Myxococcus guangdongensis: one gene and its partner. The protein of the gene in region 1 interacts with the protein of each later gene in a pairwise test. Links are inferred from orthologs where the notes say so. Each region holds a gene or a part of one and is shown in the gene's direction. Other genes may lie near its edges. The genes, in order: LXT21_RS42975 and kdsB.

Region 1 (6,074 bases):
CTCGACCACGGGCGTCTCGATGCCGGCGGGCAGCGAGCGCAGCGTGGCCTGCACGCGGTCCCTCACGTCCTGGGCCGCGACGTCCACGTTGGTGCCCAGCTTGAAGCCGATGGTGATCTGACTGACGCTCTCCAGGTTGATGGAGTTGAGCTCGTCCACGCCGTTGAGCGTGTTGAGCCCCTCCTCCAGCGGCTTGGAGACGTTCTCCTCGATGGACGCCGGGTCCGCGCCGGGCAGCAGCGTGGTGATGGTGACGTACGGGATGTCGACGTTGGGGTACTGGTCCACGCCGATGCGTGGATAGGCGTACAGGCCGAAGACGACGACCGCCGCCATCAGCATGACGGTGAAGACGGAGTGTTTGATGAAGGTCTTGAGCATGGCAGTGGCGAGCGGTGAAGAGGGGAGGGAAGAGGAGCGCTACTGGACGACCTGGAGCGCGGTGCCGTTCTGCAGGGGCAGGCTCGCGTCCGCGACGACGCGCTCCTGGATGCCCAGGCCCTGCACCACGCGCACGTAGCCGGGCAGCACGCGCTCCACCTTGACGTCGCGGCGCTGGGCCTTGCCGTCCTGCACCACCCAGACGAAGCCCTGCTGACCGCGCGCGTTGACGGCCTGCGAGGGGAGGAACAACCCCGCCTGTCCCGGCGCCTCGTCGGTGGCGAGCGTGCCGGAGAAGTCGAGCTCCACCAGCGCGCCCGCGCGCAGCGTGGGGCCCTCGCCCTTCGAGGGCACCACGTCCGCGAGCACCTCCACGGTGCGCGTCTGCGGGTCGATGACGGCGCCCAGGCTGCGCACCTTCGCCTCGAACGGCGCGCCGGACGGGTTGAGCGCGCCCTTCACCAGGGTGCCCACCTTCACGCGGTCCACCAGGGCCTCGGGCACCGGCGCGCGCACCTCGAGCGCGTGCGGGTTGACGAGCCCGAAGATGGCCGTGCCCGGCGTCACGTAGTCGCCCTCGTTGCGCGAGCGGCTGGTGATGACGCCGTCGAACGGCGCGGTGAGCGTGGCGTCGCGCAGCGCCTCCTGCGCGGTGGCGAGCGCCGCGGCGGTCTGCTCCGCCTGCGCCTGGGCCTGTCGGTAGCCGACCTCCGCCTTGTCGAGCGAGGCCTTCGCCAGGCTGCCGGACTGCGCCAGCGTCCGCGCGCGCTCCACCTCCGTCTTCGCGCCCTCCATCGCCGCGTCCGCCGCGGCCCGCGAGGCCTTCGCTTGATTGACGGCGAGGCGCGCGTTGGTGGCGTCGAGCTGCGCGAGCACCTGGCCCTTCTTCACCGGGTCGCCCACGTCCACCGCGATGCGGGTCAGGGGGCCGGTGCCCTCCGCGCTCAGCGTCGCCTCCTGTCGGGCGCGCACGTTGCCGGTGGCCTGCAGGACGCTCGCCTCCAGCTTCGGCGCGGGCGCCACGGCGCGCACGCCCACGGGCTTCTGCACCACCTGCGCGGAGGCCGCCGGAGGCGTGGCCTTGCCCCCACCGCACGCCGCTCCAGCCACCACCGCCGCCACCACCACCGCTGCCTTCAAGGTCGTCTTCGTCATCGCTTCTTTCCTCGTCGAGGGGCCTGGGAGGCCCTGGAATCCGGCACTGAGTGACTGGATTGGTTTTCTGGTCAGTCGTGGACGTGCGAAAGCCCACTCCGCCCGAGGGCAGGGGGGCGCTGTGGGAGGGCTTCAGCTGGTGGGGAGCGGGGGGACGGTGAGGCCGCGGATGAAGACCTCGAAGGAGGCGTCGAGGGCCTTCTGGGACTGCTCGTCCGGCTCGGAGGTCATCATCCAGGGGCCCAGGCACGTGATGAGCTCGACCATGCCCCGGGCCACCTCTCGTGAGTTGTTCAAGTGGAACGCGCCCTGGATGACACCGTTCTCGATGAGCGCCGCCAGGACGCTGGTCTCGTCATCCATCATCTTGGGAATCATGTGGGCGGCCGCCTCGCCGAGCTCGAGCAGGGTGGCCATCTCGATGCGCTGGCCCGTGGGGGAGCGGGTGTTCTGCTCCATCCGGCAGCGGATGTAGACGCGCAGCTGCTCCACGGGCGTCTTCGCGTCGCGCAGCCGCGCCCGGAGCTCGGACAGGCTGGCGGCGACCTCCTGCTGGGCGCAGGCCTCGAAGAGCGCCTCCTTGTTCTCGAAGTGCAGGTAGATGCTGCCCTTGCCCACCCCGGCGCGCTTGGCGATGTCCTCCACCGAGGCCTTCTTGAAGCCGTAGCGGCCGAAGACCTCTCCGGCGGCGTTGAGGATGGCGGTGCGTGGGTCAGAACTCATTGACCGGATATGTAATCCGGTCATCCGGTCAGCGCAAGCCCTTGGCGCCTCTCCTCGTGGCTGCCTGCCCTACGAAAGAACGACTAGACGACCGGTCTACTGGCCGTTAGCCATGGGCGCATGAGCGCGAGCGGGGCCTCACAGGACGTCCGGCGGCACATCCTGGACGCGGCGCATCCGTTGCTGGTGAGCAAGGGCTTCACCGCGGTGGGGTTGGCCGAGGTGCTGGCGGCGGCGAGGGTGCCCAAGGGTTCGTTCTATTACTACTTCGGCTCCAAGGAGGCGTTCGGCGAAGCGGTGCTCGACGCGTACTTCGCCGACTACCAGTCGCGGATGGAGGCGCTGCTGGCGGCGCCGGGTTCGTCCGCGCAGCGGCTGATGGCGTACTTCCAGGACTGGCTCGTGTCACAGACGGACGCGTCGGCCACGAGCCGCTGCCTCGTCGTGAAGCTCGGCGCGGAGGTCTGTGACTTGTCCGAGAGCATGCGCGCGGCGTTGGAGCGCGGCACGAAGGGCGTCATCGACCGGCTGGAGCGCTGTCTCGACGCGGGGCGCGAGGACGGCTCGCTGTCGGCGCCGGAGCCCACGCGGGCGCTGGCGCTCTCGCTGTACCAGACGTGGCTCGGCGCGGGGCTGCTCGCGAAGATCTCCCGCGACCGGACACCGCTCGACACGGCGATGGCCGACACGCGGCGGCGGCTGGGCATCACCTAGGTCTCTTCACCTCGTCGGCCGGTCCGCGCGGTGCTCGCCGCGGCGTGGGCTCGTGCGCGTCGAAGTCTTCCCCGCCACACCCCAGGAGTCCGCAGCCATGAGTCAGAGCGATGTCCGCAACCGTCGAGTCGTCCTCGCCGCGCGTCCGCGTGGGCTTCCGACGCCCAGCCACTTCCGCATCGAGGAGACGGCCGTCCCCACGCCGGGCGAAGGACAGGTGTTGCTGCGCACCCTGTACCTGTCGCTCGACCCGTACATGCGCCCGATGATGAATGAAATCCCTCCGGCGTATGCCGATGCCTCGGTCGCGGTGGGCGCGCCGATGGTGGGCGGCACCGTCAATCGCGTCGTCGCCTCGCGCAATCCCAGGTTCCGTGTCGGCGAGCTGGTGCTCGGCAACGCGGGCTGGCAGGGCCATGCGCTGTCGGATGGGCAGGACCTGGTGGCGCTGGGAGCGATGAAGCAGCCGTCGCTGGCGCTCGGGGTGCTCGGCATGCCCGGGTTCACCGCGCACGTGGGGCTGCTCGACATCGGCGAGCCCAAGGCGGGGGAGACGGTGGTGGTGGCCGCGGCGACGGGGGCGGTGGGCGCGGTGGTGGGGCAGGTCGCGAAGTTGAAGGGCGCGCGGGTGGTGGGCATCGCGGGCGGCGCGGACAAGTGCCGCTACGCCGTGGAGCAGCTGGGGTTCGACGTGTGCCTGGACCGGCGCGAGCCGAAGCTGGCCGAGCGTCTGGCCGCCGCCTGCCCGCGTGGCATCGACGTCTACTTCGAGAACGTGGGCGGTGCGGTGTTCGAGGCGGTGGTGCCGCTGCTCAACCACCACGCGCGCGTGCCGCTGTGCGGGACCATCGCGAGCTACAACGAGGAGGCGCCGCCGCCCGGTCCGAACCTGTTGCCGATGGTGATGTCCGTCTTCCAGACGAAGCGCATCCGCGCGCAGGGCCTCATCATCCTCGACCACTACGGCCCGCGTTACGACGCCTTCCGCCGGGACATGGAGGCGTGGGTGGCCGAGGGCCGCGTGAAGCTGCTCGAGGACACGGTCGACGGACTGGAGAACGCACCTGGGGCGTTCATCGGGATGCTCCAGGGGAAGAACGTCGGCAAGCTCGTGGTGCGCGTCAGCGAGGGATGAGCCTGACGGGGAAGACGTAGCGGCCTTCCTCGGGGGCGCGTGGGCCCCGGTCCCTCTGTTCGCCGACGATGCGGGTCCATTCGTCGGCCCGGTGCCTGCCTCCGAACGCGGAGGCCAGCACGCGGTCGATGTCCTCGGGGGACGCCACGTCGAAGCGGATTCCCTCGATGCGGACCTGTCCCTCGAAGAGGAAGGGGAGGTCATGGCCCCCCTGTGAATAGCGCGCCTCCCAGCGCACCGTCAGGTCCGCGCCGGAGCGCTCCAGCACCGTCAGCCGGTTGCCTCCCAGCGAGGGGGCGTCCGTGCCGAACCACGCATCCCAGGGCTCCTCCTGTCCCACGACGAGCCCGGGCCACTCCGCGAGCGTCGGGTGTCGCCCCTGGTTCGCCTCGGTGACCGGCATCGCAGCGGCGTACGGCGCCGGCTGTCCGTCTTCGTCGGAGGTCGAGTCGACGCGAAGCTCCAGGTCGTACCGCGCAGTGGCCCGGTCCGGCTGATAGCGGTAGCTGGGAGTGCCCTCGTCGCGGAGCAGCGTGGTGACGCGGATGTCCAGCCGCGCGGCCTCCACGGCGTGCCCATGTCCGGCCAGCACGAGGGGCCTTTGTGGCGTGGGGGCGTCCGCTGGAAGTTTCTCCAGCGATTCGGCAGGGAGCGACTCCTTAAGGGGCGGGGTGAAGAAGCGCGGCTCCTCGGGCAGGGGCACGAGCCGGGCGAGGAACTCACCGAAGGACGCCGCGCAGACGCTCGGCACGTAGAGGTCCGAGGTCTCGGTCTCCGCGTTGATGTCGAAGAACCAGACGGTTCCCCGAGGTGAGTCGGGCCGGTCGTCGACCTGCAGGCCGAAGCGGTTGACGCTGCCGCGCTGCTGCGTGAAGACCAGGATGTCCATGGGGATGTCCGTGCCCCCGAGCCGGAGCGGAGTCCAGTCGTGGTCATGCAGCCCGAGCAGCTCGTCGATGTGCACCTCGTCCCCGAGCGCGTCCCGGAGCCCCGTCGCGCAAGGGTCCAGGAAGAGGCCGTTGTACGCGACCAGCACGTCACGGAAGTCCGAGGGCAGGGGTTGGGGAAGCCCCGCTTCGAATCGCTCCAGCCGCTCGCGGGTGAGCTGGGGGTTCTGCGAGTTGCGCCGGGCTCGCGACGCGAGGGCCGGGGGGAGGGCGGACGGCATCAACCCATTCTACTCAGGGGCGTTGGGTCGCCGTGCCCGCTTTCGCGCCCGCGGGAGGCGGGAACGCGGGCAGCGGGAACTTGGGCAGCGGCAGCGTCACGTGGTGCGGAAGGCCCGTCATCTTCCCCGTCTTGAGGAACTCATACACGGCCTGGCTCGCGGCCTCCTCGCTCCGCAGGAGGTAGAAGGCGCCGTCGTGGCCGCCTCGGTGGGTGAGGATGGCGTGGCCGTTGGGGAAGTACGGCAGGAGGCCCAGCGTGTTCTCGATGGGCGTCGAGGTGTCCCAGTCGCCGTGCACGAACAGGACGGGAACGGGGCTCGCGATGGGCTTTCGCACCTCGTCGCCGATGTCCTGGGTGGGCCAGTCGTCCGCCGAGGCGAAGTTCGCCTCGAAGTTCCACGCACCCAGGAACTCGACGGCGGGGTCGGTGCGCAGCTGGTGCTCACGCTCGGCGGTGGTGCGCAGGCTGCTGTCGATGAGCGGGCCGATGAGCTTGTTCTTGCTCGCGGCGCGCTGCTCGATGACCTCGCGTGCCCACGCCTCGTAGTGCCCGTGGTACAGCGAGAGGATGAAGGCCGGCCATTGCTCGCCCTCCGTCGTATGGGAGAGCAGCGCGAGCTGCAGGTCCTCGAGTCCCAGCACCACCGTCTGGGACTTCCCCGCCGCGTCGCGCACCTCCACGCGCACCGGCTCCTGGGCGAAGCGTTTGCGCAGCGTGCGCACCGCCTCCATCAGCCCGCCCGCGGGGCGGTACGGCGCGAGCCCGGCATCCTGGTCCGCGTCGTAGGCGATTCGCT
Region 2 (6,048 bases), on another replicon or contig:
GATGCGAATCTGGTGCTGCCGTCCCGTCTCCGGGAAGCAGCGCAGGAGCGCGAAGGGCGCGCCGTCGCGCGTGAAGCGCTGGAGCACCTGGAACCGGGTCCGGCTCGGCTTGCCCTCGCGCGCGTCGATGCGCACGGCGATGCGGATGAGCTCGGTGCCCTCGGCGATGGGGGCATCCACGGTGAAGGTGTCCTCGGGAGGATGTCCTTCGCAGAGGGCGAGGTACTCCTTGTGCACGTCGCGCGAGACGAAGAGCCGGCCGAGCACGCGGCAGGATTCGGTGGTGCGACCGCAGACGACCAGGCCGCTCGTCTCGCGGTCCAGACGGTGCGCGGGTTCGGCGAAGCGCTCACCGAAGCGCTCGCGCAGGAGGGAGACGAGGGTGCCCTTGTGGTAGCGCGCCGTCGGATGGATGGGCAGACCGGCGGGCTTGTCGAGCACCAGCAGCCACTCGTCCTGGAAGACGACGGGCAGCGTGGTGGGCGTCTCCGGCTCCTCGCTGCCGGGACGGCGCAGGCGGAAGGCCAGCCCGGGGTACACGGGCGTGGAGGGCTTCAGCCGTCGCCCTTCGCAACGGACACCGCGCAGGATGATGCCGGCCAAGCGCTCGCGAGGCATGCGGCGCAGCTTCTGGCCCAGGTAGTCCTCCAGGCGCCAGCCCGCGTAGTTGGGCTCGACGACGAAGGAGATGTCGACGAAGCCCTCGGGAGCGGCGTCCGCGGGACTCGAGCCTTCCTGCTCAGGGGCGGAGCGCTCCACCGATGACTCCTTCTCGCCGTGCATCGCCTCCGCGCTCTACCACGGCGCGAGACGGCACACAGTCTGAACCCATCATCGTCGGGGAGGCCGCACGACGAGCCCCCCCGTACCAGCAACTCGGAAGCAGCAGGACCCGCACATCGAAGCGGATTCACGCCGACGTCTACGAGACACCTCGGACACACCACACGCGGGGCCCCCATGCGCCCCACGCCGCGCGCCCGCACAGCCTCACGCCGATGCGGACACGGGCCACACGGTGAAGCCCTCACGAGCCCCACCGCGTGCGCCGTCACACCCTCACGCGGAAGCCGCGCGTCGCGCGTCCTCATCCACGCCCAGGAAGCGCGCGAACAGGTCGGCGATGCGCTCGCCCGAGCGCCCATCCCAGTACTCGGGGATGCGGCCCTTCTTGCCCTGACCATCGAGCACGCGGTCCGCGGATTCACGGATGCGGTCCGGGTCCGTGCCCACGACCTCGTTGGTGCCCTGCTCCACGGTGATGGGGCGCTCGGTGTTCTCGCGCAGCGTGAGGCACGGCACGCCCAGCGCCGTGGTCTCCTCCTGCAGTCCGCCCGAGTCGGTGAGAATCAACTTCGCCTGCGACGTCAGCGCGAGGAACTCCAGGTAGCCCATCGGGTCCACCGGGCGCAGGTTCGGGCTGCGCTCGAACCACGAGCCCAGGCCCTGCTCCGAAATCATCTTCCGCGTGCGCGGGTGCACCGGGAAGATGACCGGCACGCGCGAGGCCACGTGCGAGATGGCCGACAACAGCCCCCCGAGCAGCTTCGGGTCATCCACGTTGGAGGGCCGGTGGAGCGTGCACACCGCGTAGCCACGAGGCTCCACGCCCAGGGTCTTCAACACGGGCAACTGGTCCGCCCGCTCCTTCGAGGCGAGCAGCGAGTCGATCATCACGTTGCCCACGAAGTGGATGCGCTCCGGGTCCGCGCCCTCCTTCAGGAGGTTGGCGTCCGCGTCGCGCGAGGGCGTGAGCAGGAGGTCCGACAGCCGGTCCGTGACGACGCGGTTGATCTCCTCCGGCTGATGCCGCGAGTAGCTGCGCAGGCCCGCCTCGACGTGCGCGAGCGCGATGCCCAGCTTCGACGACACGAGCGCGGCGGCGACGGTGCTGTTGACGTCACCGACGACGGAGACCAGGTCCGGCTTGTGCTCGAGGAACACCCGCTCGAGCTCCACCATCGTCTTGGCCGTCTGCTGCGCGTGGCTCCCCGAGCCGATGCCCAGGTGCACCTCGGGCGCGGGCAGTCCCAGGTCCGAGAAGAAGACGTCGCTCATCTTGACGTCGTAGTGCTGTCCCGTGTGGACCAGGACCTGCTGGAGCTGATTCCGCGCGGCGATGGCGCGGTGAATGGGCGCGACCTTCATGAAGTTCGGGCGCGCGCCGACGATGTGGATGACCTTCTTCATGTCGCCAGCCAAGCTAGGCACGCCGGGTCGGATGCCTAGTGGCTGCGGGGCGGCGACCCATCGAGGGGCCAGCGTCCGTTCTGAATCTGATAGACGGAGTGTGCCATGCCCTCCTCGCGCACCATCGCCGTCATCCCCGCCCGTCACGCCAGCACCCGATATCCGGGCAAGCCGCTCGCCCTCATCGCCGGCCGTCCCATGGTGGAGCATGTCTGGCGCCGCTGTCAGGAAGCAGGCGTCTTCCACGAGGTCTGGGTCGCCACCGACGACGAGCGCATCCGCGCCACCGTCGAGTCCTTCGGCGGCCGCGCGGTGATGACCAGCCCCGCGTGCGCCACGGGCACGGACCGCGTGGCCGAGGTCGCCCGCGCCCGTCCTGACGTGGACGTCTGGGTGAACGTGCAGGGCGACGAGCCCCTGGTCGACCCGGCCGCGCTCGAGGCCCTCGCCGGACTCTTCGACGACACCGCCGTGCGCATGGGCACCCTCGTGCGTCCCCTGGAGGCCGACGAGGCGGAGAGCCCACACGTCGTGAAGGCGGTGCTCGCGCTCAACGGCGACGCGCTCTACTTCAGCCGCAGCCTGGTCCCCCACGCCCGGGAGACGGGCACCCCCGTCCCGCGCTGGGGCCACATCGGCCTGTACGGCTACCGGCGCGACGTCCTGCTGCGCCTCGCGGACCTGGCCCCCACGCCGCTGGAGGAGACGGAGAAGCTGGAGCAGCTGCGCGCGCTGGAGCACGGCATCTCCATCCGCTGCGCCCGCGTCTCCTGGCGCACGGTGGCCGTGGACATCCCCGCGGACGTCGCGAAGGTCGAGGCCGTCATGCGCGAGAAGGGCCTGCTCTAGAACACGCCCCGGCCTCAGAGCATCGGCAGCTCGTCGGTGGAGGCCCCCCGCGGGAACGCGGCGTCGATGCGCGCCAGTTCCTCCCGGGACAGCTTCAGCGACGCGGCCGCGGCATTGTCGCGCAGATGCGCCACGCGGCTCGCCTTCGGGATGGCGAACAGCGAGGGCCGCCGCACCAGGAACTGGAGCGCCACCTGTCGGGGCGTGACGCCATGCGCGCCGGCCACGGCCTCCAGCACGCGGCCCCCCGGACTGTCGGGACGCGGGAAGCGACCGTTGCCGAACGGGCTGTAGCCCACCACCGCGATGCCCCGCGCCTCACACCACGGCAGCACTGCGTGTTCGATGGCGCGCTCCCCCAGGTGGTACAGCACCTGGTTGCACGCGATGCGCTCCGGCTTCGCGAGCTCGACGAGTTCCTCCAGCTCCGCCACGCCGAAGTTGCTCACGCCCCACGAGCGAATCTTCCCGTCCGCCACCAGCTTCTCGAAGGCGCGCACCGTCTCCTCCAACGGATGCGAGCCGGGCCAATGCAGCAGGTAGCAATCCAACGTGTCGGTGCGCAGCCGCTTCAGGCTCCGCTCACACGCGGCCAGCGTGCCCGCATACGTCGCGTTGGACGGCATCACCTTCGACACCAGGAAGACCTCCTGACGTCGGCCGGCGATGGCCGCGGAGACGATGGACTCCTCGACGCGGCCGTGGCCATACAGCTCCGCGGTGTCCACGTGCGTCAGCCCCAGGTCCAACCCCGCGCGCAGCGAGCGGATGGCCTCGTCGCGGTCATCCTCCTCCATCTGCCACGTCCCCTGACCGAGGACGGGAACCTGCTTGCCGGTACCGCCGAAGACGCGCTGCTCCATGGCCTACCTCCGTGTCCGGAAGGATGAGCACCTCCCACCCGCTCCGACAGCCGGGAGCCGTGCGAAGCGGGAAACTCCGCGCTAGTCTCCGCGAGTGCCCGCCAGTCCGTCACCCGCCAAGCCCCGGCTCCCCTCGCGCGTGACGCTGGGTCGCCTGCTCACCCTCGCCCGACCCGAGGTCCCCACGCTCGTCGTGGGCACGCTCTTCCTGCTGCTCAGCAGCGCCGCCACGCTCGTCTTTCCCCGCGCCATCGGCGATTTGGTGGACGAGGCGCTCGGCGCGCGCAGCCGCGACAAGCTGGACACCATCGCGCTGGTGATGTTCGCCGTCTTCGTCGTGCAGTCGGTGGCGATGGCGCTGCGCGCCTACCTCTTCAGCACCGCGGGCGAGCGCGTGGTGACGCGGCTGCGCAAGCGCCTGTTCCAGAGCCTGCTGTCCCAGGAGGTGGCCTTCTTCGACGAGCGCCGCACGGGAGAGCTCACCAGCCGGCTCGCCTCGGACACGAGCGTCCTGCAGAACACCGTCACCACCAACGTCTCCATGACGCTGCGCTACACCTTCCAGGCCCTGGGCGGCGTGGCGCTGCTGTTCTTCACCTCCCCCCGGCTGACGCTGGTGATGCTCGCGCTCATCCCCGCGGTGGCCATCGGCGCGGTGGTGTACGGCCGGCGCGTGCGAGTGCTGTCGCGACAGGTGCAGGACGCGCTCGCCGCCTCCAGCGAGGTCGCCGAGGAGGATTTGTCCGGCATCCGCACCGTGCGTTCGTTCGCCGCGGAGGGCCACGAGGTGGAGCGCTACAGCGTCGCGGTGGACCGCGCGCTGGCGCTGGCGAAGGACCGCGCGCGCCAGTCCGCGCTCTTCATGGGCATCGCCTCGCTGGCCATGTACGGCTCCACCGCGGCCATGCTCTGGTACGGCGGCCGCATGGTGGTGGACGGCGAGCTCACCGTCGGCGCGCTCACCTCGTTCCTCATCTACACCTCGCTCGTGGCGCTCTCGCTGAGCGCCGTGGCGGAGGTGTGGGCGGACTTCATGCGCGCCAGCGGCGCGGCCGAGCGCGTCTTCGAACTGGTGGACCGCGTGCCCGCCATCCCCGCCGGAGGCCATCAGCTCCCGTCAGTGAAGGGCCACGTGGAGTTCCGCGGCGTGCGCTTCTCCTACCCCACGCGCGCGGACGTGCCGGTGCTCCAGGGGCTGGACCTGGAGATCAAGCCCGGCGAGGTCGTCGCCGTGGTGGGCCCGTCGGGCGGAGGCAAGTCCACGCTCGCCTCGCTCATGTCGCGCTTCTACGACCCGCAGGGCGGCGCGGTGGTGCTGGACGGACATCCCCTCACCACGCTCGAGCCCGAGTGGCTGCGCCGCAACGTCGGCATGGTGGCCCAGGAGCCGCAGCTGTTCTCCTGCTCCATCGCGGACAACATCCGCTACGCGCGGCCCGACGCCACCGACGCGGAGGTCGAACACGCCGCGCGCGCCGCCAACGCCCACGACTTCATCCAGCGCTTCCCGGAGCGCTACGACACCCAGGTGGGCGAGCGCGGCGTGCAGCTGTCCGGCGGTCAGAAGCAGCGGGTCGCCATCGCCCGCGCGGTGCTCAAGGACCCCCGCCTGCTCATCCTCGACGAGGCGACGAGCGCGCTCGACGCGGAGAGCGAGCACCTGGTGAAGGACGCGCTGGAGCGCCTGATGAAGGGCCGCACCACGCTCGTCATCGCCCACCGCCTGTCCACCGTGGCCAACGTGGACCGCGTGCTCGTGCTGGAGTCGGGCCGCATCGTCCAGAGCGGCACCCACGCCAGCCTCATGGGCCAGGAGGGCCTCTACCGCCGCCTGGTCGAGCGCCAGTTCGTCGCGGCCTGAACCCTCGCCTACCCTCCACGTCCGCTGCTAATCGCACCGGAAAGTGGCGCGAAATCAGGGGGGCGATTAATTGTTCCGGCCTCAAGAAAGGAGGTGATGCCTTGAACGACAGCAAGAGTCAGGCGTCCACCTCCGCTTCGGTGGGCTGAAACGGCTTTCCGTCGCGGTGGAAGACGCTAAAGGTTTCAGGGGCCCGTCTCCGCGCATGCGGGGGCGGGTCTTTTACTTTCCGGTCGGGAATGGAAGTCCCGACAACCTGTTCCGACGCGCCGGGGGGAGTGGCCG

Evidence for each region.
Region 2: the proteins of LXT21_RS42975 (region 1) and kdsB interact in binary tests that used the Escherichia coli proteins (3 or more experiments, as listed by UniProt). The link is inferred for Myxococcus guangdongensis from one-to-one orthologs.

What each region holds. Positions count from the first base shown.
Region 1 is NZ_JAJVKW010000025.1:2,708-8,781, reverse strand. Bases 1,359-4,176 are described here. They hold LXT21_RS42975 (TetR/AcrR family transcriptional regulator), read left to right. Parts: upstream 1,359-2,379; coding sequence 2,380-2,973; downstream 2,974-4,176. Other genes in these bases: LXT21_RS42965 (SMI1/KNR4 family protein), read right to left, coding at 4,095-4,176; LXT21_RS42970 (NADP-dependent oxidoreductase), read left to right, coding at 3,071-4,108; LXT21_RS42980 (TetR/AcrR family transcriptional regulator), read right to left, coding at 1,669-2,259; LXT21_RS42985 (efflux RND transporter periplasmic adaptor subunit), read right to left, coding at 1,359-1,536. In the rest of the region: LXT21_RS42990 (efflux RND transporter permease subunit), read right to left, coding at 1-381; more of LXT21_RS42985, read right to left, coding at 421-1,358; more of LXT21_RS42965, read right to left, coding at 4,177-5,276; LXT21_RS42960 (alpha/beta hydrolase), read right to left, coding at 5,290-6,074. UniProt on the Escherichia coli protein: Involved in response to both electrophiles and reactive chlorine species (RCS). Represses the transcription of the nemRA-gloA operon by binding to the NemR box.
Region 2 is NZ_JAJVKW010000002.1:504,150-510,197, forward strand. The notes cover bases 1,376-4,167. They hold kdsB (3-deoxy-manno-octulosonate cytidylyltransferase), read left to right. Parts: upstream 1,376-2,295; coding sequence 2,296-3,039; downstream 3,040-4,167. Other genes in these bases: wecB (non-hydrolyzing UDP-N-acetylglucosamine 2-epimerase), read right to left, coding at 1,376-2,190; LXT21_RS06925 (aldo/keto reductase), read right to left, coding at 3,054-3,902; LXT21_RS06930 (ABC transporter ATP-binding protein), read left to right, coding at 3,997-4,167. Also shown: LXT21_RS06910 (RluA family pseudouridine synthase), read right to left, coding at 1-783; more of wecB, read right to left, coding at 1,060-1,375; more of LXT21_RS06930, read left to right, coding at 4,168-5,763. UniProt on the Escherichia coli protein: Activates KDO (a required 8-carbon sugar) for incorporation into bacterial lipopolysaccharide in Gram-negative bacteria.